Regions from separate parts of the Pseudomonas sp. M20 genome, predicted to be linked through region 4. Evidence: riboswitches for the same ligand, from Rfam matches in the RefSeq annotation. Region 4 holds a riboswitch; each other region holds the start of a gene.

Region 1 (7,760 bases), 1.3 Mb from region 4:
TAAAGGCTCGAAAAACAAGGACGCGGCGATGAAGTTTCTCGCCGCCGCCAGCAGCGCCAAGGGCCAGGCCGACTTCTCCAACCTGACCGCCTACGCCCCGGTCAACCTCGACAGTGTGGAGCGTCTGGATTCGACGCTGGCCCCCAACCTGCCGACTGCCTACGCTAAGGATCAGATCACTCTTGATTTCGCGTACTGGGCCAAAAACGGCCAGGCCATCGCGACACGGTGGAACGAATGGCTGGTCAAATGAAAATGGCGGCCACCGCGTCCCGTCCCTCCACTGCCACCGGGAGCGCCGCAAGCGCTGCCGGTTCGGCCCACGGAACACAGGCGGTTGCGATGCAGCAAGCCCCGTCACTCAGACAACGCTGGCGCGGCGCCGGCAACCTCGCCCCGGCGCTGTTGTTCATCGGCCTGTTCTTTCTCGCGCCGTTGATTGGCCTGCTGTTGCGCGGCGTGCTCGAACCGACGCCAGGCCTCGGCAACTATGAACAACTGTTCGCCAACTCGGCCTATGCCCGCGTCCTGCTCAACACCTTTTCGGTGGCCGGGCTGGTGACGCTGTTCAGCCTGTTGCTGGGCTTTCCGCTGGCCTGGGCGATCACTCTGGTGCCGCGCGGCTGGGGACGCTGGATTCTCAACATCGTGCTGCTGTCGATGTGGACCAGCCTGCTCGCCCGCACGTATTCGTGGCTGGTGCTGCTGCAAGCGTCGGGCGTGATCAACAAGGCTCTGATGGCGATGGGCATCATCGATCAACCGCTGGAAATGGTCCATAACCTCACCGGCGTAGTGATCGGCATGAGCTACATCATGATCCCGTTCATCGTGCTGCCGTTGCAGGCGACCATGCAGGCCATCGACCCGATGATTCTGCAGGCCGGCTCGATTTGCGGCGCGAGTCCGTGGACCAACTTCTTCCGGGTGTTCCTGCCGCTGTGCCGGCCGGGTCTGGCCTCCGGTGGGCTGATGGTGTTCGTCATGTCGCTCGGTTACTACGTCACCCCGGCGCTGCTTGGTGGGGCGCAGAACATGATGCTGCCGGAGTTCATCATTCAGCAGGTGCAATCGTTCCTCAACTGGGGCCTGGCCAGTGCCGGCGCCGCGTTGCTGATCGCGATCACTTTGGTGCTGTTCTACTTCTACCTGAAGCTTCAGCCGGAATCCCCGGTTGGCGCCAGTAACGCGAGGTAAGCCGACATGCTCCTGACCCCCAATGCGATGAGCCGGCGCATGCGTTTCGGCCTCTACGCCACCACCGGGCTGATCGGTCTGTTCCTGCTGTTGCCGATCGTCTTCATCGTGCTTTTGTCGTTCGGTTCGTCGCAGTGGCTGGTGTTTCCACCGCCGGGCTGGACGCTGAAATGGTACGGCCAGTTCTTCTCCAACCCGGACTGGATGAACGCTGCAGCGGCGAGCCTCAAGGTTGCTGTGCTGACGACGATCTTTGCCGTGGCCCTTGGTTTGCCGACGGCGTTTGCGCTGGTGCGCGGACGCTTTCCCGGTCGGGAAATGCTCTACGGTCTGTTCACCCTGCCGATGATCGTGCCGCTGGTGATCATCGCCGTGGCGGTGTACGCGCTGTTCCTCAAGCTCGGTTACACCGGGACGATGTTCGCCTTCGTCGTCAGCCATGTGATCGTCGCGTTGCCGTTCACCATCATCTCGATCATCAACTCGCTGAAGCTGTTCGACCAGTCGATTGAAGACGCGGCGGTGATCTGCGGTGCTTCACGCCTGCAAGCGGTATTCAAAGTGACCTTTCCGGCGATTCGTCCGGGCATGGTCGCCGGCGCCCTCTTCGCCTTCCTCGTTTCGTGGGACGAAGTGGTGCTCAGCGTGATGATGGCCAGCCCGACCCTGCAAACCCTTCCCGTGAAAATGTGGACCACCCTGCGCCAAGACCTGACGCCAGTGATCGCCGTCGCCTCGACGCTGCTGATCGGCTTGTCTGTTTTGGTCATGGTCATCGCCGCCGCATTGCGCCGGCGCAACGAAATCAGCGCCTGAGCGCCCAGGAGTACGACATGAGTGCCGTGATCAAAGACGCTTCCCAGCAGAACGACAAACCCCTGGTCAGCCTGCGCAACCTGAACAAGCACTACGGTGATTTTGCCGCCGTCGACAACATCTCGCTGGACATCAAGGACGGCGAGTTCCTGACCTTCCTCGGCTCCAGCGGCTCGGGCAAAAGCACCACGCTGTCGATGCTCGCCGGGTTTGAAACGCCGAGCAGCGGCGAGATCCTCGTTAACGGCCAATCGCTGGTGAACGTGCCGCCGCACAAGCGTGACATCGGCATGGTGTTCCAGCGCTATTCGCTGTTTCCGCATCTGTCGGTGCGCGACAACATCGCCTTTCCTTTGGCGATTCGCAAACTCGCGGCGGCTGAGCGCGACAAGCGTGTCGATGCAATGTTGAAACTGGTGCAGCTTGAGCAGTTCGCTCATCGCCGCCCTTCGCAATTGTCTGGTGGTCAGCAGCAACGTGTCGCCATCGCCCGGGCGCTGGTTTATGAGCCACGCATTCTGTTGATGGACGAACCGCTCGGCGCGTTGGATAAAAAGCTGCGGGAAGATCTGCAGGATGAATTGCGCCAATTGCATCGTCGTCTGGGCATCACCATTGTTTACGTAACCCACGACCAGGAAGAAGCCATGCGTTTGTCGCAGCGCATTGCGATTTTCAGTCACGGCAAGATTGTTGGATTGGGCAGCGGTTATGACCTTTATCAGAATCCGCCGAATGCGTTTGTGGCGTCGTTTCTGGGCAATTCGAACTTCCTCAAGCTCAAGGCGCAGGGCAATGCGGCGGCTTCGTTTGAAGGCCAGTCATTGTCGATTCGACTGACCGCTGGGCTGCACACCGATCAAGATGTTTTGTTGATGGTGCGGCCGGAAAAGGCACTGGCTTTGAGCGTGGCGCAAGCAATCAGCGAACCGCTGCCGTCGGGCTGGAATGAGGTTTCAGCGAAGGTCGTGGAGGTGTTGTTTCTGGGTGAGAGCCAGACCTGCAGCGTAGTCACCTCGGGCGGCACGTCGATGACGGTGAAAGCACTGTCGGCGGCGGGCATGCCGCTCAAGGCTGGCGACCCAGTGCAAGTGCGCTGGGCCACTGCCGACGCCTGCGTCTACACCGAATGGACCGAAAGCGACCTGAACAAGGCTGCCGGCGCTCACTGATAGCGTGTTGCCTGTGAGATTTACCCCCTCACCCCAGCCCTCTCCCCCAAGGGGGCGAGGGGGAAAGGGAGCCGATCTTCATGCTGTTCAAAATCCGAGTTCGACGCTGCATTCTCAGGTCGGTGTAACTTGTCCAATCAACCCGGTCAGTCCCCTCTCCCTCTGGGAGAGGGCTAGGGTGAGGGAACCAGTCGACGCGGTATCAGACAATAGCGCGGTAGCCTTCAATCTCATCCGGCCACGCGGTCAAGATCTCAAACCCCGTCTCCGTCACCGCCACCATATGCTCCCACTGCGCCGACAACGAGCCATCCCTGGTCAGCACGGTCCAGCCATCCGGCATGTTCTTTACATGGCGTTTGCCGGCATTGAGCATCGGCTCTACGGTAAAAATCATCCCCGCCTTAAGCTTCATGCCCTGATCGGGAAAGCCGTAATGCAGAATCTGCGGCTCATCGTGATAGACCTTGCCGATCCCGTGCCCGCAATACTCGCGCACCACGCTGAAGCCTTCCTTCTCCGCCAACGTCTGGATCGCGTGGCCGATATCGCCCAAGGTGGCGCCTGGCTTGACCACGCGAATCCCCGCGCACATGGCGTCATAGGTAGTCTTGATCAGATGCTGCGCCTCAGGTGTCGCCTCGCCGACCACGTACATGCGGCTGGTGTCGCCGAACCAGCCATCCTTGATCACCGCGATATCGAGATTGACGATGTCGCCATCCTTCAACGGTGTGCCCGACGGAATGCCATGGCAGACCACGTCATTGACCGACGCGCAGACGGTTTTCGGAAAGCCGTGATAGCCGACGTTGGCCGGCACGGCTTTCTGCACCTTGACGATGTAGTCGTTGCACAGTTGATCGAGCTGATCGGTGGTCACGCCCGCCTTCACATGGGGCACCAGCATCGCCAGTACTTCAGCGGCAAGTTTGCCGGCAGCGCGCGATTGGGCGATGTCGGCCGGGGTGTTGATCTTGATCTGGTTTCTCATGCGCTGACGGCTTCCTGAGTCAGTTGTTGCAAATCCAGCCCACCGTTCTGTTCGGCGCGGATCAGCAAGCGGCAAATGGCGCTGTGGTCGAGGTTGGGGTGCAGTTCGGCGAGCATGCCGATGCGCATCCAGTGTTCAGCCTGCGCGTTGATCGAGCGGCTGAGGGCGTTGCTGGAGATCCGCAGGTTCTCGTGCATGTCCTCTGAAATCTTTACGATACCCATATATGAATCCGATACGATGTGTATATGGATCGTATATTAGCCAACCTCTATTAAAAATTGCAAATACGACCCTTGGAGGAGCTGCCGAAGGCTGCGATCTTTTGATCTTGCTCTCCAAAAACAAAGTCAAAAGATCGCAGCCTTCGGCAGCTCCTACAGGGATTTCGCTGAATTTTGGGCAAAAAAAAGCTGCCAAAACCGGCAGCAAAAACTTTAAGAACACGCGATGTATTGGCCTCAGCATAGACGCCGGATAATGACAGTGTCATGACAGCCGCACATTCATTGAGCCGCCCCTGCCCCGTCATCAGGATGTCATCAAGATCACGGCAAAATCCTCGCAAACCGTCTCGCGCCTCCCGACGGGCGCTTTGCAAGGATTCCCATGAAAGACGACGCCTCGCTGTTTGCCGCCATCGACCTGGGTTCGAATGCCTTTCGCCTGATGATCGGCCAGTCGGTGCGCAGTCGAAAGGGCTTGCAGATTCAGGAAGTGAAAACCCTGCGTGAGCCGGTGCGCCTCGCCGAAGGATTTGACGGTGGCGCGCTGGACGCGTTGGCGCTGGATCGCGGCTGGCAGGCGTTGGCGCGGTTCGGCAAAAAACTGCGCGGTTTCGAGGCCGGCCGGGTGCGCGCGGTGGCCACCAGCGCGGTGCGTGAAGCGGACAACGCGCTTCTGTTTCTCGCCAGTGCCGAACGGCATCTGGGCTTTCCCATCGACGTCATTTGCGGCCATGAAGAGGCGCGGCTGGTCTACGCCGGCGTGACTCACGCCTTGCCAAGCGCTGAAGACCTGCGCCTGGTGGTCGACATCGGCGGTGGCTCCACAGAGCTGATCCTCGGTCAGGGTGCGCAACCGTTGCTCACCGAAAGCATCGCCATCGGCAGCGGCACCTTGAGCACGCGCTTTTTTCGCGGCGGCGATGTGTCCGCCGGCGCGCTGCAGGAAGCCGAACGCTTCGCCATCCTGCAGTTTGAAAAAGTTGCCCGGCGTTACCGTGCTCAGGGTTGGCAGCAAACCATCGGCTCTTCCGGCACTGCGCGCATGCTCGCCAAAGTGCTCAAGGCCAACCACCTGAATGACTTCGGCCAGGACGGCATCACCTACGGCGGGCTACTACGCCTGTCGCTGCTGCTGTTGAAAGTGAACAACGTCCAGCAACTGAAACTGACCGGTCTGCAAGCGCACCGCCAGAGCATTCTGCCCGGTGGTCTGGTGCTGATGCTGGCGGCGTTCAAAGTGTTCGGCATCGCGCAGATGGTGCCCTCCGAACCGGGTCTGCGTTTGGGCGTATTGCACGGTTTGATGAGCCAGCACTAATCCGCGCCACGACAGATTCGTCTCCCCTTCAGCGGCTCGATCGACTAACATGCCGCCGCTGGTTCCCGAACGGGACTAACAGGGAATCCGAGGTGCTTGCACAGCATTGATCGGAACTGCCCCCGCAACTGTAGGTGCCGAGCCTGCTCCACGACTGCCACTGGGTGAACCCCGGGAAGGCCGGAGCCAGGCGATGACGCATCAGTCAGGAGACCTGCCGGCACAGTGACTACTAACCGGCGGGGTGTCCGGGAAGGACATCGTGCCGTGCGCGTCTTTGTTTGCTGCCCGGCCTTGCGCGGTTGCCCTGACTGCGTTCGAAGATGTGTTTCCGATCCGTACTCTCCCGCTCCCCGTACGGTTCCCTCGGAGACTGCCCCATGCTGCTGCCCCGCATCGCCACCCTCATTACCGGCCTGAGCCTTTGCGCCATGGCGCAGGCGGCCCCGACGGCCTATCCACTGACGATCGACAACTGCGGCAGCACCCTGACCTTCCAGCACGCACCGATGCGCACCGTGACCATCGGCCAGGCCGGCACGGAAATGCTCTACGCCATGGGCCTGAGCGATAAAGTCGTCGGCACCTCACTGTGGTTCAACAATGTGCTGGCCAAGTACAAAGCGCAGGACGACAAGATCCAGCGCCTGGCCGACAACGAGCCGAGTTTCGAATCGGTGATCGGCAAGCGCCCGGAACTGGTTGCCGTTGAACTGGAGTGGATGGTCGGCCCACAAGGTGCGGTGGGCACCCGCGAGCAGTTTCATGAACTTAAGATTCCGACCTACCTGCTGCCCTCCGATTGTGAGGCCAAGGACAACCTCGTCGGCGCCGATGGCACGCGACTGGCGCCGTTTCGCATCGAGACGATTTACAAAAGCGTGAGCCAACTGGCGCAGATCTTCGATGTTCAGGAGCATGGCCAGCAACTTAACGACGAGCTCAAGGCCAGCCTCGCCAAATCGATTGCCACCGCCCAAGGCAAACAGCTGAAGGACGCCAGCGCGCTGGTCTGGTTTTCCAGTGCACAAATGGACATCGAGCCGTTCGTGGCCGGGCACAAAGGCGTTCCCGATTTCATGCTCAGCACCCTCGGCGTGCGTAACGTGGTGGCGTCCGATGAAGAGTGGCCAACGGTCGGCTGGGAAACCATCGCCAAAGCCAATCCGACCTTCCTCGTCATCGCGCGCATGGACCGTCGGCGCTTCCCCGCTGACGACTATGAAAAGAAACTCGCCTTCCTGCGCAGCGACCCGGTGACACGCAACATGGACGCGGTGAAACACAACCGCATCATCATTCTCGACGCCATGGCCATGCAGGCGAGCCTGCGCATGTTCGACGGCATCGAGCAACTGGCCACGGCCATCAACGGCTATGACCTGTCGCAATGAGTGCCAGCCTGATCCGCACGTTACTGGCCCTGGCGACGCTGTTGATTGCAGTGGTTGCTGGCGTGGCCATTGGTGAGACGTCGATTGAACCTAGCGTGGTGATGCAAGTACTGGCGAACAAATTGTGCGGCGCCGGGTACGCGCTGGATCCTATCGATGAAGGCATCGTCTGGAACTACCGCCTGACCCGCGCACTGGTCGCGGCCGCGTGCGGTGCCGGTCTGGCGACGTGCGGGGTGATTTTGCAGTCGCTGTTGCGCAACCCGTTGGCCGATCCGTATCTGCTGGGGATTTCTGCCGGCGCCTCGACCGGAGCGGTGATGGTGGCGCTGCTCGGTGTTGGCGCCGGGATGATCTCGCTGTCAGTCGGTGCCTTCGCCGGCGCGGTCACGGCGTTCGTGTTGGTGATTCTGCTGGCGCGGGTCAGCGGTTCGGCCAGCGGCACCGGGCAGATCATTCTTGCCGGGATCGCCGGCTCGCAGCTGTTCAACGCGCTCACGGCGTTTCTGATCACCCGCTCGGCCAGTTCCGAGCAGGCACGCGGGATCATGTTCTGGCTGCTGGGCAATCTTGGCGGCGTGCGCTGGCCGTCGGTATGGCTGGCGGTGCCGGTGGCCGTGTTCGGTTTGGTCGTGTGCCTGT
Region 2 (7,760 bases), 2.0 Mb from region 4:
TCAATGGAATCTGCATCGGCGGGAACGCCTTCACCCAGTTGCGGACGGTCGTGAAGTTCGCCGTGGTAAATCGCCGGCCCACCTAATTCCACGCCCAGCGCACCGGCGCCAGCCGCCATCACCGGGCCAGCGTTGGGGCTGTCCCACTTCGGCGCCTGGGTGCGCCAGCACTTCAGTGCAAGTCGGGTTTTGCCCAGCAGTGCGTAGGTCAACGCCACCAGACGCGCAGGAATGTAGTTCAACACGTCGTCGATTTTCGCCGCCGCCCAGCCGAAACGTTCGAAGCGTTCGTTGCGATAGCCCCACATCGCATCGAGCGTGTTGCTCAAGCGATAGAGGACCACGCCCGGCGCACCGGCCACGACAAACCAGAACAACGCGGCAAACACCGCATCACTGCCGTTTTCCAGCACCGACTCAGTTGCAGCGCGAGCGACCGCCGTGCTGTCGAGTTCATCGGTCTGGCGGCTGACCAGATAGCCGACACGCTTGCGCGCCTCTTCCTGATCATCTGCGCGCAAAGCAGCGGCCACCGGCGCCACATGCTCGCCGAGGCTGCGCATGCCGAGGGCGCAATACAATGCAAGAATCTCGACGACCCAGCCCACGTACGGTGCCCAGGAAAATGCGGTGGCGAGCAAGGTCAGCGGCAGCACCGCGATCACCCACGCGGTGACGCCGTGGCTGCGCCAGCCCCGGCCACCGGCGTTGAAACGTTGCTCGATGCGCCCGGCAAAATTGCCGAAAGCCACCAGCGGATGCCAGCGTTTCGGTTCACCGAGCAGCGCATCCAGCGCCACCGCGGCGACACTCAACAACGCCACACTCATTGACTCACTCCCCAATAATTTTCGTACAGCAACTCATTGAGCGGACGCGCCTGCGCCCACCCTTCGAGTACCAGCATCGGCGCCGGATAGAATTCCTTGACCGGGCCCAGACATAAAACAGCGAGAGGCTTGGCGCCTTCGGGCAACTTCAACAGGTCAGCGAGTGCCTGTGGCTCGAATAGTGAAACCCAGCCCATGCCCAGGCCTTCGGCGCGCGAGGCCAGCCACAGATTCTGGATCGCGCAGGACAGCGAGGCCATGTCCATTTCCGGCAGCGTGCGACGACCGAAAATGTGCTTTTCGCGATCGTCCATCAACGCGGCGACCAGCACTTCGGCGCACTCATGGATACCCTCGACCTTGAGTTTCATGAACTCGTCGCTGCGCTCGCCGAGGGCTTCGGCGGTGCGGATGCGTTCTTCTTCGACGAGGTTCTGGATCTGCCCGCGTAAAGTTCGGTCGCTGATGCGAATGAAGCGCCAAGGCTGCATCAGGCCGACGCTTGGGGCCTGGTGGGCGGCTTCCAAAAGTCGGCGCAACAGCTCCGGCTCGACGCTGCCGCCGGTGAAATGGCGCATGTCGCGGCGCTCGGCGATGGCTCTATAAACCGCTTCGCGCTCGGCTTCGGAAAATGTGTTGTCGGTCATGGCCTCTTCGCGAGCAAGCTCGCTCCCACATTGGACGGGGTGCTTGCTCAAGAAACGCAATCCCCTGTGGGAGCGAGCTTGCTCGCGAAGGCGGCCTCACGGTCTGGCGCAAACAATGCGGCAATCGCATTCGGATTCGAGGGAAAATAGAAGTGCACATAAGAGGCCGTCATCCGCCCTTCCCGATAAACCGCCTCGGCGCCACGCCCACCATTCGGGCTCAAGCCACGGGCAATCGGCGTCAGTTCGGTGGCGGTCAGGGAGTGATGATAGGTGTGACCGCGCAGCGAACCTTCCGGCAGATCCACCGCTTGCAACGCCAACGCCGCCAGACGCTTCTGCATCACCGCATCGCCCTCAAGCAGTCCGACCAGTTCGGTACGAGTGCCTTCAACGTCCGTCAAAGAGTCGAGCAAATACAACATGCCGCCACATTCAGCGAGCAACGGTTTCCCCGCCGCATGATGCGCACGAATCGCCTCAAGCATCGCGGTGTTCTGCGACAATGCAACATGGTGCAATTCCGGATAACCGCCGGGCAGATACAAGCTATCCGCCTCAGGCAAGTGCGTATCGCGGATCGGCGAGAAGAAACTCAACTCAGCGCCCATCGCACGCAGCAGATCCAGACTCGCGCCATAAGTGAAGGCAAACGCCTCATCACGCGCAACGGCAATGCGCACATCCTTCAGCAGCGGCTCGACAGCTATCACGTCAGGCGCGGCGAACTCAACCGCCGGTGGCAGCGCTACCTCGCAACTGCTGGCCAATGCATCGGCAGCGGCGTCGAGACGCACATCGAGGTCATTCAATTCGCTAGCCTGCACGAGGCCGAGGTGACGACTCGGCAATTCGATGCCAGTCTCACGCGACAACGCACCGTACCAGCGCAAACCTTCAGTCAGGCTGCCTTCGAGCAATTGCGCATGGCGCAAAGTGCCAACACGATTGGCCAGCACGCCGGCAAATGGCAAATCCGGCTGATACTTCGCCAGGCCCAGCGCCAACGCACCAAAAGTCTGCGCCATCGCCGTCCCATCAATCACGCCAAGCACCGGCACACCGAAGTGCCGCGCCAGATCGGCGCTGGACGGCGTGCCGTCAAACAGGCCCATCACGCCTTCGATCAGAATCAGATCCGCCTCGGCAGCGGCGTCCCACAACAGGCGACGACTTTCCTGCTCACCGACCATCCACATGTCCAGTTGATACACCGGCGCACCGCTGGCGCGTTCGAGGATCATCGGGTCGAGAAAGTCCGGGCCGCATTTGAACACGCGCACTTTGCGCCCCTGATTGCGATGCAAACGGGCGAGCGCGGCGGTGACGGTGGTCTTGCCCTGACCGGAAGCCGGCGCGGCGATGAGCACCGCCGGGCAGTGACGTGGTTGATTCAAAGTTCGACGCCTTTCTGCGCTTTGATGCCGGCCTGAAAGGCGTGTTTGAGCATGCCCATTTCGGTGACCGTGTCGCCCATTTCGATCATTTCCGGCTTGGCCGCGCGACCGGTGACGATCACGTGCTGCATCGGCGGACGCGCCTGCAGATCGCTGAGTACCTGATCGAGATCGAGGTAGCCGTGTTTGAGGGCGATGTTCAATTCATCGAGCACCACCAGACCGATCGACGGATCACGCAGCAGTTCGCGCGAGACTGCCCACGCGGCTTCGGCAGCGGCGATGTCGCGCTGACGATCCTGGGTTTCCCAAGTGAAGCCTTCGCCCATCACATGGAAGCGAACTTGCTCGGGGAAGCGGCGGAAAAACAGTTCTTCACCGGTGCTGTTGCGGCCCTTGATGAACTGCACCACACCGCACTGCATGCCGTGGCCCATAGCGCGGGCGAGCATGCCGAACGCCGAGCTGCTTTTGCCTTTGCCGTTGCCGGTCAGCACCAGCACCAGGCCACACTCGTCAGGCGAGTTGGCGATGCGTTCGTCGATCACGGCTTTTTTGCGTTGCATACGCGCCAGATGGCGTTCGTCGCGCTCGGGGGAATCAGTCATGGGGGAGCTCTCCGTTGAGGCTGGATAACGGCGGGCAGGCACAAGAATAGACGGCAAAAAGCCTGGCATCGCCCACCGTGATGCCGCTGGATGGATCAGGCCGGTCTCCGGGCTCATGAGCGGCGTTGGCCTGACTGCGCGCCTTCCCGCTTTGAGCAGTGGCATTCGACGCAGTGTTCACTCATTTACCGTTGCGGGGGCAGCGCCGGGATCGTGGTGGTTCTTCGTGCGAAGACAACCCTCACCGGCTTCCCTGTTTCACTCTGTCGACGCAGGTCACAGAGCACCTGAAACAAGCCGCGAAGGTTAGAGGGTTGGGGGTGGAGCGTCAATTAAAGAGGCGGCCATCGAGCGAATAACTGCCGTCGATCAATTCTCTGACGCCAATCTTGTGCCACACTGATACAAGCGATATCAAAGAGCCATGCTTTTTCCGAAACGCCCACTACAACAATAAAGGATGATGACGATGCAAGGCATGATCATCAGCAACCCGCGCCTGGAATTCCTGCGCCCGGTGCTTGAACGCTGGTTTGACTGTATCGACCGTTACAACGCCGTGCGCGGCGACAGCGACACGCCTTACTGGCATGACGAGAAAGCCAATCTCGGATTGCTCTCGGCGGCGGCGTGGATGGCCGAGCTGGTCACTTTGAACGACACTGCCACGCGCAAACAGAACGAAGAAGGCGAGCGCAATGCCCGCGCCGATCTGTTTCTCGCCGGTGCTGAGGACCGCGCTTTCATTCAGGCCACGCAACGCTGGCCAAAGGTTACCAACCTGAATCTGACCCAAGCTCTGCTGGACATCACCAACGATGCCAAACGCATCAGCTATGCCAGCGACCTCAAGCTCGGCTGCCTGTTTGTCGCGCCGCAAAAAGCCCAGCACAGCGCCAGCCCCGAAGAGTTGCAGGACATGGTCGACGATCTGCAAAAGGAACACACCTGTGCCGTCGCCTGGTATTTCCCCTACGCCTACCGCAAATTGCGCAGCGAAGCGGGCAACTATCACCCGGGCATCGCCGTGCTGTTCAAGGAAGCTCGCGGCTGAGCAGTTGAACCATCGGGCTTGCGCCCTCCTCTATGATTAGGAATGCATTCATAGGGAAGATCAGCAATGCGCAAGCCCCAGCTCGTTTTTGTCATCGCCTTCGCCGGAGGACTCGCCGCCTGCGGTGAAACCTCCAGCCTGCAAGTCTCCGACGGCACCGGCCCGTCACCGAAACTCCCCGAACCGAACAAGACCCTGATCCCGACGGTGAACATCGCCCCGGCAATCGGCTGGCCCGCAGGCGGCAAACCGACTGCGGCGGCTGGCACTCAGGTGGCAGCGTTCGCCGAAGGCCTCGATCATCCGCGCTGGCTCTATGTCTTGCCCAATGGCGATGTGCTGGTGGCGGAAACCAACGCCCCGCCAAAGCCTGATGACAGCAGTGGCATTCGCGGCTGGGTGATGAAAAAGGTCATGGGCAAGGCTGGCGCGGGCGTGCCGAGTCCGAACCGCATCACCTTGCTGCGTGACGCCGATCACGATGGCGTGGCTGAGACGCGCACGGTGTTCCTGCAGAACCTCAACTCGCCGTTCGGTATGACGCTGGTCGGCAACGATCTTTACGTCGCTGACACCGATCGCTTGCTGCGCTTCAACTACGAACCCGGCGCGACCGAAATCAAGTCGCAACCAATCAAGGTTGTCGATTTGCCCGGCGGCACGCTGAATCATCACTGGACCAAAAACGTCATCGCCAGCAAAGACGGCAGCAAGCTGTACGTCACGGTCGGCTCGAACAGCAACGTCGGCGAAAATGGTCTGGATAAGGAAGAAGGCCGCGCAGCGATCTGGGAAGTCGATCGGGCGACCGGCAATCACCGCATCTTCGCCTCGGGCATCCGCAACCCCAACGGCCTGGCCTGGGAGCCCAGCAGTGGCGCGTTGTGGACAGCCGTCAACGAGCGTGACGAAATCGGCAGTGATCTGGTGCCGGACTACATCACTTCAGTGAAGGACGGCGGATTCTATGGCTGGCCGTTCAGTTACTACGGTCAGCATGTTGATGTCCGCGTGTCGCCGCAAAACGCGGACCTGGTGGCCAAGGCCATCGCCCCGGATTACGCGGTCGGGCCGCACACCGCCTCGTTGGGCCTGAGCTTCGCCGAGGGCAACACCCTGCCGGCGCAGTTCAAGGAAGGCGCGTTCATCGGCCAGCACGGCTCATGGAACCGCAAACCGCACAGTGGCTACAAAGTGATTTTCGTGCCATTTACCGGCGGCAAGCCGAGCGGCACACCGGTGGATGTGCTGACCGGGTTCCTCGACAAGGACGAGAATGCATTGGGCCGGCCGGTAGGCGTGGTGATTGATCAGCAGGGTGGCTTGCTGGTGGCGGATGATGTTGGCAATAAGGTGTGGCGAGTCTCAGCCACGAAGTGATGTTGAATGTGACCTGAAACAACTGTGGGAGCGAGCCTGCTCGCGAATGCGGAGTGTCAGTCTCCATTGAGTTGACTGATACACCGCTTTCGCGAGCAGGCTCGCTCCCACATTAGGATTGCTGCGATTTTTACTACGGGTTATGCGCCAGATGCTCCGGCTGCAACACCCGCTTGGCACTCAGATAAGCCTTCTGCCAATACGCCTTCGACAGGCTGTCGAGCTTGACCGTCCCGCCCGTGGCAGGCGCATGCACAAACCGCCCTTCGCCGACATAAATCCCCGCGTGACTGACCTGCGAGCCGCCATTGGTGGCGAAGAAAATCAGGTCGCCCGTCTGCAAGCCTTCCTTGCCAACATTCGGCGCCTGCATGACGATCATCTCGCGCGTGGAGCGCGGCAGCGAGATGCCTGCTGCATCACGGTAGACAAACCCGATCAGGCCGCTGCAATCAAACCCCGAATCCGGCGTGTTGCCGCCCCAGCGATAAGGCGTGCCGACCAAGCCGAGCGCGCGAAACAGCACGTCCTCAGCAGCAGGCGAAAAAGCTTGGGAGGGGCCGAACACGACCGGGGCGCGTACCACCGGCGCAGGTGGCGGCGTGCGACTGGCGCAGGCGCTGAGCAGCGCTGCGAAGAAGATCAAAGTGAGGCGTGCCGACATCGTCATAAGCAGAACATCCTGATCTGGCTGCGGCTTTTTCTGCCGATGGACAGAAAACAAAACCGCCTGCGTGAGCACGCAGGCGGTTTGCCATCAATATAGATACAGGATTCTAGCGGCTACGCGGCAAACTTCAAGTAAGACTTTAACTTCACCTTGTAAAGTCTACGTCTACTCCGTTGCCGGAAGCCTGATTGTCGCCGCGAACGCAGCGACAATGGGGATTACTTGCGAGCGGTGACAACCGTCGGAGCGTTGGCCAATGCGCGTTTCGCTTCGATGAAGGTCTTGCTCCAGTAGCTGTCACCCAGGCTGTCGATGCGAACACCGCCGCTGCGACGACTGCTGGAGTGGATGAACTGGTTGTCACCGAGGTAGATCCCGGCGTGACTGACACGACCGCGACGACCGTTGGTGGCGAAAAACAGCAGATCGCCCGGCTCAAGGTTGCTGCGCGATACCAGTGGAGCATCGACGTTAATCATTTCACGCGTGGAGCGTGGCAGGTTCATGCCAGCTTCTTCACGGAACAGGTAGCCGATGAAACCGCTGCAATCGAAACCGGCTTCAGAGGTACCGCCGAAACGGTAACGGGTACCGATCAGGGACATGCCGCGTTCGAGGATACTGTCGGCCAGAACAGGAAGCTGATAAGGCTTCTTGCCATTGAATTCGTTGAGTTCTTTTTCGGTGTCCAGCTCTTCCTGATAAATAACGGAAGACTGAGCCGTGGCAGAATTTTTAACCTGTTGAGGCTGCTCTTGAACTGGAGAATGAGCAGCACAACCGTACAACAGGGTGACGAGTGCGAGAGGCACGAGGGGTGCGAAGCGCTTTAGCATGGGCACGACCGTGGCTGATAGTTGTAAAGAAGGCGAGACTATGCCCGCTATCAGCCTCATTTGCAAATTCAATCGATCTTTTTGTGACTTCTCGGTTTCTCGTTTACATCTAAGCGCTTAAGCCCATTTGAACCGATACGCGGCTTGCACACCGTGCAGGAAAGCGGATTTTCTGGCGCCTGAAATATGCCGAAATACGCTGAAAGCCGAAGAATCAAAGGGATAGCTACCAGCCCAGCGTTTCTTTCAGGAAGGGAATGGTCAGCTTGCGCTGAGCCTGCAATGAGGCCTGATCGAGCTGTTCAAGCAAGTCAAACAGCGCACTCATGCTGCGGGTG
Region 3 (7,760 bases), 990 kb from region 4:
AAGTACGTGGACCCCGAGCAGTACTCCGGATTCCTCGGCGATTACAGCGTCCTGAAGGAGGAGAAATCGCCTTCCGGTGCAGCTGTCATGCGCTGGATTGATCCGAAAGTCGATGTCAGCGAATTCACCAGCGTTTACGTCGAACCCAGTCAGCTCTTTCCCAAGCCGCAACCTACCGCAAAAATCCCGCAAAAGACCCTCATTGGCATCACTCAGTACTACGATCAGACTTTGAAAAATGCGTTTTCCAGCGCACTTCCGCTCGCCAGCGGCCCTGGGCCGGGCGTGCTGGTGGTACGCCCGGCCATCACCGCGGCCAGTGCCAAGACCAAGGGACTGCGTCCGTATGAAGTGATCCCGATTGCCTTGGTGGCTGCTGGTGTCAGTGCCGCCACCGGCATTCGTGATCAGGACACCAGCCTCGCGACCGAAGCCGCGTTTCTCGATGGAAGTGACAACAGATTAGTTGCCGAAGTAGTGCGCAAGGGCGCAGGTGCTGATCTCGACAACTCCGCGCAGGTTCTGGAGGCCAAAGACTTCAAAGCAGTGCTCGATGTCTGGGCACGGGACATGGTCAAGTCTTATGAGCAGTTGAAGAAATAGCGCCAACTACGGCCACCTGACCTGAACCTGCCAAGACTGGTGTCACGCAGGTGGCCGTTCTAACGAAAAGCGTTTGGGTCAAGGTTTCGCAGAGGACGCGTCATGCACACAAGCCGCTACGCTCGCCGTTTCCAGGTTTCTTTCTTGGCACTCAGCCTGGGCTTGCTCGCCGGCAATACGTGGGCTGGGGGCATTCTGATTTACGAGGCTGGTCAAGAAGGTAACGGCCTTGCCAATGCCGGGGCCGCCGCAATGGCCACCGATCCTAGCGTACTCATGAGCAACCCCGCCGGCCTTACAGAGCTAAAGGGCACCCAGATCAGCGCCAATGGGCAGTTGATCCTCGGTGACATGCGGTTCTCTCGTGACAGCAACAACCAATTCAATGGCAACGAAGGCGGCAACGCCCTGCATTATTTGCCGGGCGCCAGTTTCTTCGTCAGCCACCAGATCGACGATCGTTCGGCCATCGGCTTTGGCATGTACGGTAACTTCGGTCTGGCTCTGGATTACGATGACGATTGGGCTGGCCGCTACTTCAACCAGGAAGCGGCGATCATTGGTGTGTCATTCCAGCCGACATTAGCGCACAAGTTCACAGATGATCTGTCCATTGGCATCGGCCCACGCATCATGTACGCCTATTACCGCAATGAAACGGCGATCAACAATAACCTGCTCGGACTGCGCGACAGTCCAGATGGTCAACTCGAATACAAGGACACCGACGTCGGTGCCGGCATCAATCTTGGCCTGCTCTATCGCTTGAGCGAACGCACGCAGATTGGCCTGGCTTACACCAGCAAGATCGATTTGGAATTCAAGGACAGTCCCAGCGTGCGCAAAGTCGACAATCCGATCATCAATGCCGCTTTACGGCGCTTGGATGTCGACTCACTGGAACTGGACATGTCGGTGCCGCAAACCGTGCTGCTCAGTATTGCCCACGACCTTGATCCACAATGGAAACTTCTGGGCAGCCTCGGTTGGCAGGACTGGAGTGAGTTCGGCGAAATCGGCGTGGAGGTCGACGCCAATGCCGCCGACGTCAGTCGAACTGCCAACCGCCAGTACAAAGACACTTGGCACGCCTCGATCGGTACCCAGTATCAGGCCACGCCGCGCCTGCGTTGGAGCGTGGGCCTAGGCTATGACAGTTCGGCCGTGGAGGATAAAGACCGAACCGTCGATAACCCGATGGGCGACGCTTGGCGTGTTGCGACCGGGATCAATTACCAGATCGACGACGGACTGGACTTACATGCGGCTTACACACTTGTGTGGCTAGGCGACATGGATGTGGATCAGACCAAGTCACGTTCGGACACCACCTTATCGGGCACCTATAAGAACGCCGCGTTGCACATCATCGGTGGTGGTGCGACGTGGCGGTTCTGAGGACGATCAAAACCATGCCTTGAGTGTTTGAACACTTTTTGTCTTGGTGCAAAGCGGATTTATTGACTTCCAAAGGACGTCGAAATGAGCGCTGTGATGAAAAAGGTCAAACATGAATTCCTGAAAGTGCTTCCACCCACCATCTTCTTTTTCGTTATCTTGCATATAGTCGCATTGATTCGTTCACTTATGATCAAAGGGTCTGGGGTCGATCTTCCGGTTTCAGCCTCGGTGCTGATTGCGGCCCTCATACTCGGAAAGTCTGTCTTGGTCGCGGATATGCTGCCCTTCATCAACCGTTTCCCCGATAAGCCGCTGCTCTGGAATATTATCTGGAAGACACTCATGTATGCATTGGTGGCGCTGATCGTCCACTATCTGGAGCGGCTCTACGACTACTGGAAAGAAGCCCCGAACCTCATGGAAGCGAACTCCCTGTTATGGGCTTCGATGAACTGGCCTCGTTTTTGGGCGGTGCAGATTTTGCTCATCACGCTGATATTCATGTATTGCGTTATCGCAGAGTTAGCGCGTGTAATCGGAAAGGATCGGCTAAAGGTTATGTTCGTCGGGCCGCTTCCGCCTATACAACGCTAGAGTGCCGAACTGTTTACGAATCAAGGATCCGCGACCACTCGGGGCGAACGCTTTGGGTAGCTATAAGTCGAGATCGAACGTCTGCTTTTGGCCGAAAGCGGACATTCACGACGATCCGCTTCTGGCCAAAAACAGTCGAAAGCATTCATCGAATGGCACGATTGTGGCTACCTTTGACAAGATCAAATGACCAAGCGCAATGAGAAAACCCCAATGCAGCACGAAGCACAGCTAAAAACCCTGCTCACTCAGAATCCTGTAAGGATGAAAATCCTGCGCATAGCTCGCGATCTGAACTTGCCGGACTGCTGGATTGGCGCCGGCTTCGTGCGCAGCCTGGTGTGGGATCATCTGCATCAGCGCCAGTCTTCAGCGCTGCGCGCAGATATCGATATCATCTGGTTCGACCCGGCACGTGCCAGTGCGCAACCGATTCGACACTGGAAGGCACACTATCGAGCCTCTGTAGCGAATTGAACTGGTCTGTAAAAAATCAGGCTCGAATGCACTTGCGCAACGCCGATGCTCCCTATCGCTCCGCTGCCGATGCAATGACCTATTGGCCCGAAACCGCAACCGCCGTCGCTGCCAGACTTGATCATCACGATGAGATAGAGGTTTTGGCGCCGTTCGGGCTGGAAGATCTGTTCTCGCTGGTGGTGCGGCCAACAGAGCGATTCAGAATCGAAAAACATGCCATGTTTCTGGACCGCATTCGAGCCAAAGCGTGGCGTGAGACTTGGCCCGACTTGATGTTTGTCACGGAGCGATGAGTTCCCCCCCCCCCGCCGGTTCTTGCCAGGTACGGCCATTCGCAGACAGCAACTTCTAAGGCTATGATCGCAACATTCCAGACTCTCCCGAACCCAACCCCATGCCCACCTCAAAAACCCGCCCTACCGCCGCCCCGCTCCTCAATCCCGGCGAATCCGTGGTCCTGTTCGACGGCGTCTGCAAACTCTGCAACGGCTGGGCACGCTTCCTGATCCGCCACGACCACCAACACCGCGTACGTCTGGCCGCCGTGCAATCCCCCGAGGGTCAGGAGCTTCTGGCATGGGCCGGCCTCCCCATCGACCAATTCGACACCATGGCCGTCATCCGCGACCGCCACTACTGGGAACGTTCCGACGCCTTCTTCGAAGTCATCCGCCAATTACCCGCCCGCTGGCAACCGTTGCAGTTGCTGCGCGTTTTCCCCCGCAGCCTGCGCGACTGGGCCTACGACCGTATCGCGCTAAACCGCTATCGCCTGTTCGGTAAATACGACACCTGCCTGCTACCCACTCCGGACCATGAACAGCGCTTCCTGAAAGCCGCAGCACCTACACCAGAAAGCTGAACAACTGCACCGGCGTCATCTTCGTGACCATCATCAGCACGATGACAAACATTCCGGCAAAACCCATCACGCCCATCCAGAACCATTTCCGGTACACGGCTTGATACTGCTCATCCAGCGCCGCGCCCACTTCGTTCGCACTCGCCGCCATCACGCACAGGCGTTTCTGCAACAGCAGCACCGGCAACCACAGCGAGCCGACGCAGAAGAAGATGATCAGCGACATCAGCACCCACTCGGTACTCATGCTCAGCCCAGAAAGCCGCATCAGCAGATAACCGGTGATGATCTGCACGAAACCGGCCGGCGTGGTGATCCACGTGTCGAAGCCGACGACCATGCGCGCGACGTGGGCGATCACTTGCGGGTTGCGCGTGCGGCTGGCGGCGATCAGGTAGAGGTAGGAGCCCATGCCGAAACCGAACAAAAAAATCGCGGCGATGATGTGCAGGTATTTCAGGCACAGGTAGAGCATGTCAGCGCTGCCCGTCCGAGAAGTTCACGACCAGACTCAGGTTGGCCGGGTCGTTGATCGCGGCCATGTACTCGGCGACGCTGATTTCGCCCACGCACGGTCGGGCGCCGGCGGCCGGTACGTAGCCCGAAGCCATTTTTGTTGCCAGGGCGACGGCGGCGCAGCTGGGGATTTCCGGGCCTTTGTCGTTCAGGGCGGTGAGTTGCGCGGTCATCGACAGCGGTTTGCCGTCAAACCCAAGGCCCCGAACGTCGATGTACATCGCGCTTTTGCCATCGCCGAAACGCTCGAAGCGCAGGCCCAGTCGATGCAGTCTGCCGGCCCACAGCGCATGGTCGCGCACCAGCCCCACCTTGAGAGCCTGCGCCAGCAAGCCGTTGGCGATGCCGCCGAGTTTCAGCCCGGCGCCGGCCTTGAACTTCAGGGTCTGCGCGCCATAACGGCTGGCGAAGATGTCCATGTCCGGGACATCGACGTTGGCCAGCAGCCGGGTGCCCATCTGCGGCATTTTGCGCAAGGTCAGGTCCAGCCAGCCGGACACTTCATGCACCTTGCCGTTCTTCAGCTGTTTGATCGGCTTGCCGGCATAGGCGAGTACGCCTTCGATGGTCGACAGCCCCGGCATTTTCGCCGATGAGGAAATGCCGTGTTCGATCGAGTCGATGCGGGAAAAGCGCTGGCGCTGTTCATCGATGATTGCCGACGACAGCGTTGGGACCGAACTGCAACCGCTGAGAATCGCCACGCCGGCCAGTTTCGCCCGCGCATCGAGCACGTCGATGCCATTGACGAAAGTTCGGCAGTCGGCCAGATCGCAGTAGTTCACGCCCGCGTCGATGCAGCTCTCGGCGACGGCATAGGATTGCCCCTGAAACGGCCCGCCGGTGTGGACGACCAACTGAATGTTCAGCGCCCGCAATGCGTCTTTGAAATCGGCGCCCATGGCATCGCCGCACCAGCCTTCGCAGACATTGCCCGATTGACCATTCAGTTCATCGACTTTGCGCTGCAATTTTTGCGGATCACGGCCGGAGAGTACCAGGCCGATCTGCGGCATCAACGCCAGATGCCGGCACACGATGCTGCCGAAATTTCCGTAACCACCGACCACCATCACCCTGAACGGCATGCAATTCTTCCCTAAGTCATTCCATCACACAGGCGTGCAGGATATAGGGCCGAACGTCGGCAAGCCATTCAGATCAAAGCGATCGCTCAGGCGTCCATAGGTGGTACTGGCAGATCCAGATTGAGGAGCACTCATCGGCAAGTTGACGAACGGTCTGTCGAATGTTCAGATGCCGGCCAGTTTCAGGTGTCCCATGCCGCCGTGCATGGGGTGAAACGGGAAACCGGTACGTTCTTTTCGAACCAGTCCGGTGCTGCCCCCGCAACGGTATGCGCGTGATGCTTTCGATACACCACTGTGGCCAGACGGCCATGGGAAGGTGAAAGCCTCGATACGCGCGAGCCCGGAGACCGGCCTGGAATTTCGTTTGGCAAAATCCTGCGGTGGGCGGGCATGGGCCGGTATTGGCTGTGCGCGATGCCTTCTCTTGCATGCTCTTCTGCGAAGATCCTTTTCGAGAAGACAATGATTCGACCTTTCAACACTTCTGCTCCAACCCTTTTGTGCGGCTGCCTGTTCAGCCCACTGCTGCTGGCCGACGACGCGCCGCTGGAACTCAATCAGCAAATCGTTTCTGCACCGTCGGTGGAGTCCACCACTGTCGCCGAGATGGCGAAGTTCGGCAGCAAGGTCGAGATCGTCAGCCGCGAGCAGATCGAACGCGCCGGCCCCAGCGCCGATGTCAGCCGCGTCATGCAGATGTTCATTCCCGGCTTGTACGTAGCGCCGAAAAACGGCCCGTTCGACTACGGCACCTATTCGCTGCTCGGCGGGCGCAACGACGACACGCTGATCCTGCTCGACGGCGTTCGATTGAACAATCGCCTGTACGGCGGCCTCTATCTGGACACCCTGCCGGCCAACGCTATCGAGCGCATCGAAGTGCTCAAGGGTGGCCAGAGTCTGTTGTTCGGCACTCAGGCCGTTTCCGGCGTGATCAACATCGTCACCCGCAGCCCGCAATCGCGCAAAACCTCTGGCGAAGTGAATCTGGGCGCCGACAGTTTCGGCGGCACCACCGAAGACGCGCGCGTCGAGAACATCTTCACGAACGGTTTCGGCGATCTCGGTCTGCTGGCGTATGTCAGCCACAACGTTTCCGACGGTTACCAGCCCTATCGCAACCGCGACATGAAAAACATCAGCGAGAAGCGCCGCGCCTACGAAGTCACCACGTTTGGCGGCAAGGCCATTCAGTCGTTCGGCGAGGATGCGCGGCTGGAACTGTTCTACCAATACGCCGACGCCAACCTCGACTTCGCCCGCCCGGTCGACAACCACAACACCACCAACGACCGCGTGCAACAGATCGCCACGGCGACCTTCGAGCAGACCATCAATGAGCGCCTGAGCTACTTTGTCAAAGGGCATATCAACGACTGGGACACGCGCTACACGCGGGTCAACAACGTCGTCGGCGGTGGCACCAAAGTCATTAACCACAACGACTATTGGGGCTTCACCGATTGGGGTGTGCAGGCCGAAGGCAAGGCTGAACTGCCCGGCGGCCATGTGCTGGTGTTCGGCACCGACAACCAGTGGTTCAAGGGCCAGGACGATGTGCTGATCATCGACAACGACAAGGCTGAAGCCCATGCGTTCTACACGCAATTGCGCCCGCAGATCGACGCCCTGCCCGACTGGCACCCGAGCATCGGCGTGCGTCATGAAGCCATGAGCGGCGGCGACAGTGCCACGGTCGGCATGCTCACTTCGCTGTATGACCTGAATGACAACTGGTCGGTGCGCGGTCAGTACGGCAGCGCTTACAAACTGCCGAACGCCGAGCAACTGTTCGTCAACGAACCGGGCGACGAGATCGGCAACCGTAATCTCAAACCGGAAAAAAGCCGCAACGTTGAACTCGGTGTCGACTACAAAGGCTTCTTGCTCGATCGCGAATTCAGCGCCAGCGTGACCCTGTTCAAACGCAAGATCGACGACTTGATCACCCTCGACGGCATTCAGTGGGTCAACGGTGAAGGCACGATCCAGATGCGCGGTTTCGAGGCCGACGCCAAACTGGCGCTCAACGATCAGTGGAGCCTGCAAGCGGACATGACGCGCAACCTCACCGAGTCGCGCACCGGTGTGACGATCAACGACATTCCAAGCTTTTTCGCCCGCTCGCGGGTGGGTTATGAATCGGAAAACCGCCTGTGGGGTGCCGGCGCTGCGATGCGCTACATTCGCGACATCAAAAGCTCGAAGCAAGT
Region 4 (7,760 bases):
TCGATATCGATCAACAACCCCGGGCACGCCAGCGCCGGTAATCCCGCCCACTGTTTCAGACGCCCATCGGTCACCACCAGCAAGCGTTGCTGCTCGGCAGGAAAGCGCTTGCGCCGCACCGTCAGCCACTGCCCGGCCTGCTCCAGCGCCGCCAGCAACGGCGTGCCACCGCCTGCACCTAAAGCTTCCAGCCACACCCGCAAGCCGCTGGACGCCTTCAATCCCTGCACCTGCCATTTCGGCACCGAGCCACTGGCCGTCAACAATGCGAGTCGCGCCCGTTGCCGGTAAGCATCATCGAACAATTGCGCGAGCAAACCTTTGGCATCGCTCAAGGCCTGATGGCGGCGGGTCGAGGCGGAGGCATCGACGATCACCAGCCACAATTCATGCGGTGAGCGCGTGCGCAGTTGAAACAGCAGATCTTCGCGCGTTCGAGGCCGCCCGTTGAGTAACGAACCCGGCCAATTCACCGTACCGCTGCGCGCCTTATGGCGCTTGCCTTGGCGTCCGTTGTCCAGCTGTCCGGCGCGGGGTCTGGCATTCGCCCCCGCGTCGGATCGGGGGCGAATGCCTAAGGCTTTTTTGGCCAGCTCGGCACTTCACGGCGAGCGCCGGTGGCAAGAGCAGGCGCCGGCAGGTCGCCCCACTGGCCCTGCCCTTCGCTCGACGAGGCCTGGGTTTCGGCAGGCGACTGGGCAGGTTGCTGCGGACTCGATGGCGCTTGCTCACGCCGACGATGGCGCAGGGCAAACTCGGCCACAGCGTCGATATCCTCTTCGCCAATCTCCTCAGCGCCGCGCCAAGCCGCATGGGCGCGAGCCGCGCGCAACCAGACCAGATCGGCACGCAAACCGTCGACGCCAGCGGCAAAACAACGCTCGGTGATCTGCGCCAGTGCGGCATCGTCCAGCGCAATATTGGCCAAGACAGCGCGAGCATTTTCGCAACGCACACGCAGGGCTTGTTGCTCGGCTTCCCACTGTGCGCAGAACGCTTGCGGATCGCTGTCGAAATCCAGACGCCGACGAATGATTTGCCCGCGCTCGGTCGGTGCGGTGTGGCCACTGAGGGCGACGTTCAGGCCAAAGCGGTCGAGCAGTTGCGGACGCAACTCGCCCTCTTCCGGGTTCATCGTGCCGATCAGCACGAACCTCGCCGAATGCCGATGGGAAATGCCGTCGCGCTCGATCAGATTGGTGCCGCTGGCGGCAACGTCGAGCAGCAGATCAACGAGGTGATCGGGCAGCAGATTGACTTCATCGACGTAGAGTACGCCGCCGTCAGCCTTGGCCAGCACACCTGGTGAGAATTGTGCGCGGCCCTCGCTGAGGGCAGCGTCAAGGTCGAGGGTACCGACCAGACGTTCTTCGGTGGCGCCCAGCGGCAAGGTGACGAATTGACCACTGGCGAGCAGATCAGCCAGGCCACGGGCCAGGGTGGACTTGGCCATGCCGCGCGGGCCTTCGATCAGCACGCCGCCGATTTTTGGGTCGATGGCGGTGAGGCACAGGGCAAGCTTGAGGTCATCGGCGCCGACCACGGCGGAGAGCGGGAAATGTGGGGTGTCGGTCATTTGGGTTTTCTCTGTCGTGGTCGTGGGTGTGCTTGGCGTTGTGGTGTGTCAGTTGGGGTGGCCCTCACCCTAGCCCTCTCCCAGAGGGAGAGGGAACTGATCTGGGTGTTCTTGCAAGTTGCGCCGACCTGAATTATCGAGTTGACTTCGATTCTGAACAGCACACAAATCGGCTCCCTTTCCCCCTCGCCCCCTTGGGGGAGAGGGCTGGGGTGAGGGGGTGACTTTCCTGAGGACGCTACATATCTTCCTCAATATCCAGCAGCAGATTCTCCAGCGCCTCTTTATAAGCCCCCGGTTCCTGCCACATCCCCCGCTGCTGCGCCTCAAGCATCCGCTCGGTCATATCCCGCAGCGCGTGCGGATTATGCTCACGAACAAACTCCCGGGTCGCCGGATCCAGCAGATAAGCATCGGCCAGCAAAGCGTACTGGTGGTCATCGATCAACTGCGTGGTGGCGTCAAACGCAAACAGGTTATCAACCGTCGCCGCCATTTCGAACGCGCCTTTATAGCCGTGGCGCTTAACCCCGTCGATCCATTTCGGATTGGCCGCCCGCGAGCGGATCACCCGGTTCAGCTCTTCTTTGAGCGTGCGAATCTTCGGCAGATCCGGTTGGCTGTGATCGCCGTGATAACTGGCCGTTGCTTCACCGCGCAGGCTTTCCACGGCGGCGAGCATGCCGCCCTGGAACTGGTAATAGTCGTTGGAATCGAGCAGGTCGTGCTCGCGATTGTCCTGATTCTGCAGCACCGCTTGCACTTGACTCAGACGCTGAACGAATTGCTCGCGGGCGGCGGTGCCTTCGTCGGAACCGCCGTAAGCGTAGGCGCCCCAATTCAGATAAACCTCGGCCAGATCGTCGCGGCTCTGCCACAAACGCCCGTCGATAGCGCCCTGCACGCCCGCACCGTAGGCACCGGGCTTGGCCCCGAAGATTCGCCAACCGGCCTGACGCCGCGCCGTTTCTTCATCAAGACCCGATTGCAGCAGAGACTCACGCTCGGCGCGCACTTTTGCCGCCAGCGGATTGAGATCGTCCGGTTCATCCAGTGCCGCTACTGCCTGCACCGCCGCGTCGAACAGACGAATCAGGTTGGCAAACGCATCGCGGAAAAACCCGGAAACTCGCAGCGTGACATCGACGCGCGGGCGGTCGAGCAGACTCAGCGGCAGGATCTCGAAATCGTCGACACGCTGACTGCCGGTAGCCCACACCGGCCGCACGCCCATCAGCGCCATCGCCTGAGCGATATCGTCGCCACCGGTGCGCATGGTTGCCGTGCCCCAGACCGACAAACCGAGCTGGCGCAGGTGATCGCCGTGATCTTGCAGGTGTCGCTCAAGAATCAACGTGGCTGACTGGAAACCGATGCGCCATGCGGTGGTGGTCGGCAGGTTGCGCACGTCCACGGAATAGAAATTGCGGCCAGTCGGTAGCACGTCGAGGCGACCACGGCTGGGCGCACCGCTCGGGCCGGCGGGAACGAATCGGCCGCTGAGGGCGTCGAGCAGGCCGCGCATTTCGGCGGGGCCGCAGGCATCCAGGCGTGGGGCGACGACTTCGCGCAGGTGGTCGATGATTGCGCCGACTTCAGCCCAACGCGGTCCCTGTAGGAGTGAGCCTGCTCGCGATAGCGGTGTGTCAGGCAAATCTGTATCGCATGACACTCCGCTATCGCGAGCAGGCTCACTCCTACAAGGGGATTGCAGCGTCTGGAAAATCAGTTCAGTGGCAAACAGTTCGAGGCGTTCGCGGGTATCGCCAGCGGTGCGCCAGACTTCGTCGCTTTGCGATTGCAGGTGCTCGGGGCGTGGGCCTGCCCATGGATCGGCTAGTGCGCAATCGAGCGGATCGAATCCGAGTTCGAATGCTTTGGCCAGTGCGCGCAGCAGGCTCGATTGCGCGCCCTTCCCGTCTCCGCGTGGAATGCGCAGCAACGCCAGCAACGTATCAATCCGCAAACGCCCCGTCGGTGACTCACCGAAGACGTGCAAGCCATCGCGAATCTGCGATTCCTTCAAATCACACAAATACGTATCGAGACGCGGTAGCCAGATCGCCGCATCAGCATCGCTGTCCAGCCCGGCATCGAGTTGCAGTTCGCGGTCGATCTGCGTTTCGCGCACCAGTTGCAGAATGTCGCGTTGCAACTCGCGGGCACGGCGCGGATCAAGCAGTTGCGCTTCGTAATACTCGTCGGCCAGCAGCTCCAGATTGCGCAGCGGGCCGTAGGTTTCGGCGCGGGTCAGCGGCGGCATCAGGTGGTCGATGATCACCGCTTGCGTGCGCCGCTTGGCCTGGGCGCCCTCGCCCGGGTCGTTGACGATAAACGGATAGATGTTCGGCAGCGGCCCGAGCAACGCATCCGGCCAGCAGTTTTCCGAAAGCCCGACGCCTTTGCCCGGCAGCCATTCAAGGTTGCCGTGCTTGCCGACGTGGATCACGCCGTGCGCGCCGTAGGTATTGCGCAGCCAGAAATAGAACGCCAGATACGCGTGCGGCGGCACCAGATCCGGGTCGTGATAGACCGCACTCGGGTCAACCTGATAACCGCGCGCCGGTTGAATGCCGACGAAGGTCAGGCCGAAGCGCAGACCGGCAATCATCATCCGCCCGTCGCGGCACATTGGATCGTTTTGCGGCGCGCCCCAGCGCTCGATCACTGCGGTTCGATTGGCCTCGGGCAGCGCGTTGAACATCGTCAGGTAAGCGTCCATCGCCAAGCTTTGCTGGCAGGGCCGCAGGTCAATCGTGTCGAGATCGTTGCTGACGCCGCCGAGCAATTGCTGGATCAACTCGGTGCCGCTATTCGGCAGCTCTGCCGTGATCGGATAACCCTCAGCCTGCAACGCGCGAAGAATATTCAGCGCCGCCGCCGGCGTGTCGAGGCCGACGCCGTTGCCGATGCGTCCGTCACGGGTCGGGTAGTTGGCGAGGATCAGCGCGATGCGTTTTTCGCCATTCGGCACCCGCGCCAGATCGATCCAGCGCCGCGCCAGTTCGGCGACAAAATCCATGCGTTCGGGTTGCGCACGATAGCAGACCACATCGGACTGACTGCGCTCACTGCGCCAGGCCAGATCCTTGAAGCTGATCGGCCGGCTGATGATGCGCCCGTCGAGTTCCGGCAAGGCAATGTGCATCGCCAGATCGCGCGGGCCGAGGCCTTGCTCGCTGTCGCGCCAGCCGGGCTCGTTGTCCTGCGCGCAGATCGCCTGGATCACCGGAATATTGCGGCGAAACGGCCGCAGATGCGGCGCTTCGGGGCTGGACTGAGCGAATCCGGTGGTGTTGAGAATCACCCCCGCCTCGACTTCATCCAGCCAATCCTCGACCACCGCCAGGCAGCCGGGTTCTTTCAGACTGGCCACGGCGATCGGCAGCGGATTCAACCCCGCTGCCTGCAAGCGCTGGCAGAACACATCGATGAACGCGGTGTTCGCCGCTTGCAAATGCGAGCGGTAAAACAGCACCGCCGCAACCGGGTTTTCCGGCAGCCATTCGGCTTGCCAGTCACTCAGTGCGGCGCTGGTTTTATTCGGGTGGTAAATCGCCGTGCGCGGCAGGGTCTGCGGTTCTTCCCAGGCGTAATCGCGGGAGAGCCAACGGCTGGCCAGACAGCGGAAGAAATCCAGCGCATTGCCCATGCCGCCCTGACGCAGGAATTGCCAGAGCCGGTCGCGTTCCTCGGCGTTGACGGTGCTCAAGTCGCTGAGTTCCGGATCGGGACGGTCATCGCCCGGTACCAGAATCAACTGCACACCACGCTCGGACAGCTCGACCAGCCGCTCGACACCATAGCGCCAATAGGCAATGCCGCCATGCAGCGAAATCAGAATCACCTTGGCGTGGCGCAGCACTTCATCGACGTACAGATCGACCGAGGCGTGATTCTGCACCTGCATCGGATTGGCCAGACGCAGGCTCGGATAATCTTCCGGCAACTGCTGCGCGGCTTCGGCGAGCAGCGCCAGGCTGGAGTCGCCGCTGCACAGGATCACCAGCTCGGCGGGGGTTTGTCCAAGGTCGGCAATGTTGTCATCCGAGACGAATCCGCCGGGCTGAGTCCTGAGCAGGTGCATGGTTTAAACGCTGAGCGCAGCGCGCAGTTGCGCTTCGAGTTGGGCGGCGTCGAGTTCCTGACCGATCAACACCAGACGCGTGACGCGCGCTTCATCGGCGCCCCACTGACGGTCGAAGTGCTTGTCGAAACGCGTGCCGACGCCTTGAATCAGCAAGCGCATTGGCTTGTTCGGGATGGCGGCGAAACCTTTGACACGGAGGATGCCGTGCTTGACCACCAGTTGCGTCAGGGCGTCGAGCAGCAGGCTTTCATCGGCTTGCGGCAGTTCGATGGAGATCGAATCGAAGGCGTCGTGATCGTGGTCATCGTGGTCGTCATCGCCTTCACCGTGGTGATGATCATGGTGGCTGTGGCGACTGTCGATGTGTTCTTCGGAACCGGCGCCAAGGCCGATCAGCACGTCCAGCGGCAGACGGCCGTTGCTGGCTTCGATGATTTTCACCGCCGGTGGCAGCTCTTCGGCGACTTCAGCGCGCACGCGAGCGAGATCTTCCGGACTGGTCTGGTCGGCCTTGTTGAGAATGACGAGGTCGGCGCTGGCCAGTTGGTCAGCGAACAGTTCGTGCAGCGGCGATTCGTGATCGAGATTCGGATCGAGTTTGCGCTGGGCGTCGACCTGATCCGGGAACGCGGCGAAGGTGCCAGCGGCTACGGCCGGGCTGTCGACCACGGTGATCACCGCGTCAACGGTGCAGGCGCTGCGGATTTCCGGCCACTGGAACGCTTGCACCAGTGGTTTTGGCAGGGCCAGGCCCGAGGTTTCGATGAGGATGTGGTCGAGGTCGCCGCGACGCGCGACCAGTTCGCGCATCACCGGGAAGAATTCTTCCTGAACGGTGCAGCACAGGCAGCCGTTGGCCAGTTCGTAAACGCGGCCGGTGGCTTCTTCTTCGGTGCAGCCGATGGTGCATTGCTTGAGGATTTCACCGTCGATGCCCAACTCGCCAAACTCATTGACGATCACCGCGATACGACGGCCCTGCGCGTTGTCGAGCATGTGCCGCAGCAATGTGGTCTTGCCCGAGCCGAGGAAGCCGGTGACGATGGTGACGGGGAGTTTGGCCAGTGTTTTCATCGGTATGCCCTTTGGCAAGCGGCGGGCATACGGGACGAGAACCGGCAACGCACGTGCGCGCCCGGAGAGTTCGCCACCGGATCACCCCGCCCGGTTGAATTGAGAATCTGTGACGAGGCAGGTCTCCTGGCTGACGGCGTTCAGGCGCTGGGCCTGGCGTTGGCTGCGCCTTCCCGCGGGCTCATCGATTGAGCTGGCAGTGGCGTGGCAGCGAACATCACCGTTCACAGTTGCGGGGGCAGCCGCGGCATTGACCGCGTTCCCTTCTTAGCTTCGGCAACGGCCGAAGAACCTCGAATGCGCAAGGCTACGCATGGCTTGCTTATGGGTCAATGTTTGGATTGGGGGCATATCCGTTGCTGCGGTTTTGGCTGCTGGCGGTTTCGCTCTTACAGCGAGTCCCTTTTTCAAACGCCAAAAAGGAACCAAAAGGCTTTGCCCCGGCGTACGGCACTTCGCTGAGGCTCAGTGTTCCCTCGCTACGGTGTCCATCCGGGGGCATCGCCTACGGTTTGCTTCGCTGCACCTCCTCTCGATGTGTTCGACTTCGTCGAACGGCGCTGCGCGCCTAACCCCGGATGAACACCTTCGCTCGGCCTTCCGAAGGGGTAAAAGATCAAAAACCAAAGCCAAAGCAAGATCACAAGCCAAATCAAAAGCCCCTCACCCTAGCCCTCTCCCAAAGGGAGAGGGGACTGATCGTGGTGTTTGGGAGAGATGCGCCGACTTGAAATACCGAGTCGAACTCAGATTCTGAAACAGATCAAAAGCCCCTCACCCTAGCCCTCTCCCGGAGGGAGAGGGGACTGATTGCGTGGAATGGAAGAGGTACACCGACGTGGAATACCGAGTGGAACGCACATTTTGAAGCACCTACCAATCGGCTCCCTCTCCCTCGGGAGAGGGCTGGGGTGAGGGGCAGCAACAACGCAAATCAAAAGCCGAACGCGCCCCGCTCCTCACCACTCAATAGGCCGAGTGTCAGCTCGCCTGCTCTTGATCTTGATCCACGGGCGACAT

What was found. Region 4 has a riboswitch for cobalamin ahead of cobW (cobalamin biosynthesis protein CobW). Riboswitches for the same ligand answer to the same signal wherever they lie in the genome.
Region 1: linked by a shared signal. The riboswitch ahead of ACI514_RS13610 (ABC transporter substrate-binding protein) and the one ahead of cobW (cobalamin biosynthesis protein CobW) in region 4 are both predicted to bind cobalamin.
Region 2: linked by a shared signal. The riboswitch ahead of cobO (cob(I)yrinic acid a,c-diamide adenosyltransferase) and the one ahead of cobW (cobalamin biosynthesis protein CobW) in region 4 are both predicted to bind cobalamin.
Region 3: linked by a shared signal. The riboswitch ahead of ACI514_RS12550 (TonB-dependent receptor plug domain-containing protein) and the one ahead of cobW (cobalamin biosynthesis protein CobW) in region 4 are both predicted to bind cobalamin.

The regions. Positions count from the first base shown of each region.
Region 1 covers NZ_CP173611.1:3,075,913-3,083,672, forward strand. The annotation lists gene ACI514_RS13575 (ABC transporter substrate-binding protein) at 1-253, shown strand, start outside; gene ACI514_RS13580 (ABC transporter permease) at 250-1,197, shown strand; gene ACI514_RS13585 (ABC transporter permease) at 1,204-2,013, shown strand; gene ACI514_RS13590 (ABC transporter ATP-binding protein) at 2,031-3,185, shown strand; gene map (type I methionyl aminopeptidase) at 3,388-4,179, opposite strand; gene ACI514_RS13600 (ParD-like family protein) at 4,176-4,403, opposite strand; gene ACI514_RS13605 (Ppx/GppA family phosphatase) at 4,789-5,724, shown strand; cobalamin riboswitch at 5,767-5,961, shown strand; gene ACI514_RS13610 (ABC transporter substrate-binding protein) at 6,105-7,118, shown strand; gene ACI514_RS13615 (iron ABC transporter permease) at 7,127-7,760, shown strand, end outside.
Region 2 covers NZ_CP173611.1:3,823,210-3,830,969, forward strand. The annotation lists gene cbiB (adenosylcobinamide-phosphate synthase CbiB) at 1-830, opposite strand, end outside; gene bluB (5,6-dimethylbenzimidazole synthase) at 827-1,477, opposite strand; gene ACI514_RS16905 (cobyrinate a,c-diamide synthase) at 1,525-2,874, opposite strand; gene cobO (cob(I)yrinic acid a,c-diamide adenosyltransferase) at 2,871-3,482, opposite strand; cobalamin riboswitch at 3,563-3,788, opposite strand; gene ACI514_RS16915 (hypothetical protein) at 3,952-4,536, shown strand; gene ACI514_RS16920 (PQQ-dependent sugar dehydrogenase) at 4,603-5,916, shown strand; gene ACI514_RS16925 (C40 family peptidase) at 6,050-6,586, opposite strand; gene ACI514_RS16930 (C40 family peptidase) at 6,805-7,422, opposite strand; gene hda (DnaA regulatory inactivator Hda) at 7,649-7,760, opposite strand, start outside.
Region 3 covers NZ_CP173611.1:2,804,363-2,812,122, forward strand. The annotation lists gene ACI514_RS12515 (DUF3313 domain-containing protein) at 1-603, shown strand, start outside; gene ACI514_RS12520 (OmpP1/FadL family transporter) at 706-2,001, shown strand; gene ACI514_RS12525 (hypothetical protein) at 2,086-2,598, shown strand; partial or broken gene ACI514_RS12530 (nucleotidyltransferase family protein) at 2,812-3,371, shown strand; gene ACI514_RS12535 (thiol-disulfide oxidoreductase DCC family protein) at 3,473-3,940, shown strand; gene ACI514_RS12540 (DUF2269 family protein) at 3,924-4,415, opposite strand; gene ACI514_RS12545 (saccharopine dehydrogenase family protein) at 4,417-5,544, opposite strand; cobalamin riboswitch at 5,712-5,918, shown strand; gene ACI514_RS12550 (TonB-dependent receptor plug domain-containing protein) at 6,010-7,760, shown strand, end outside.
Region 4 covers NZ_CP173611.1:1,811,539-1,819,298, reverse strand. The annotation lists gene ACI514_RS08200 (VWA domain-containing protein) at 1-572, opposite strand, end outside; gene ACI514_RS08195 (ATP-binding protein) at 575-1,576, opposite strand; gene cobN (cobaltochelatase subunit CobN) at 1,815-5,663, opposite strand; gene cobW (cobalamin biosynthesis protein CobW) at 5,667-6,740, opposite strand; cobalamin riboswitch at 6,839-7,051, opposite strand.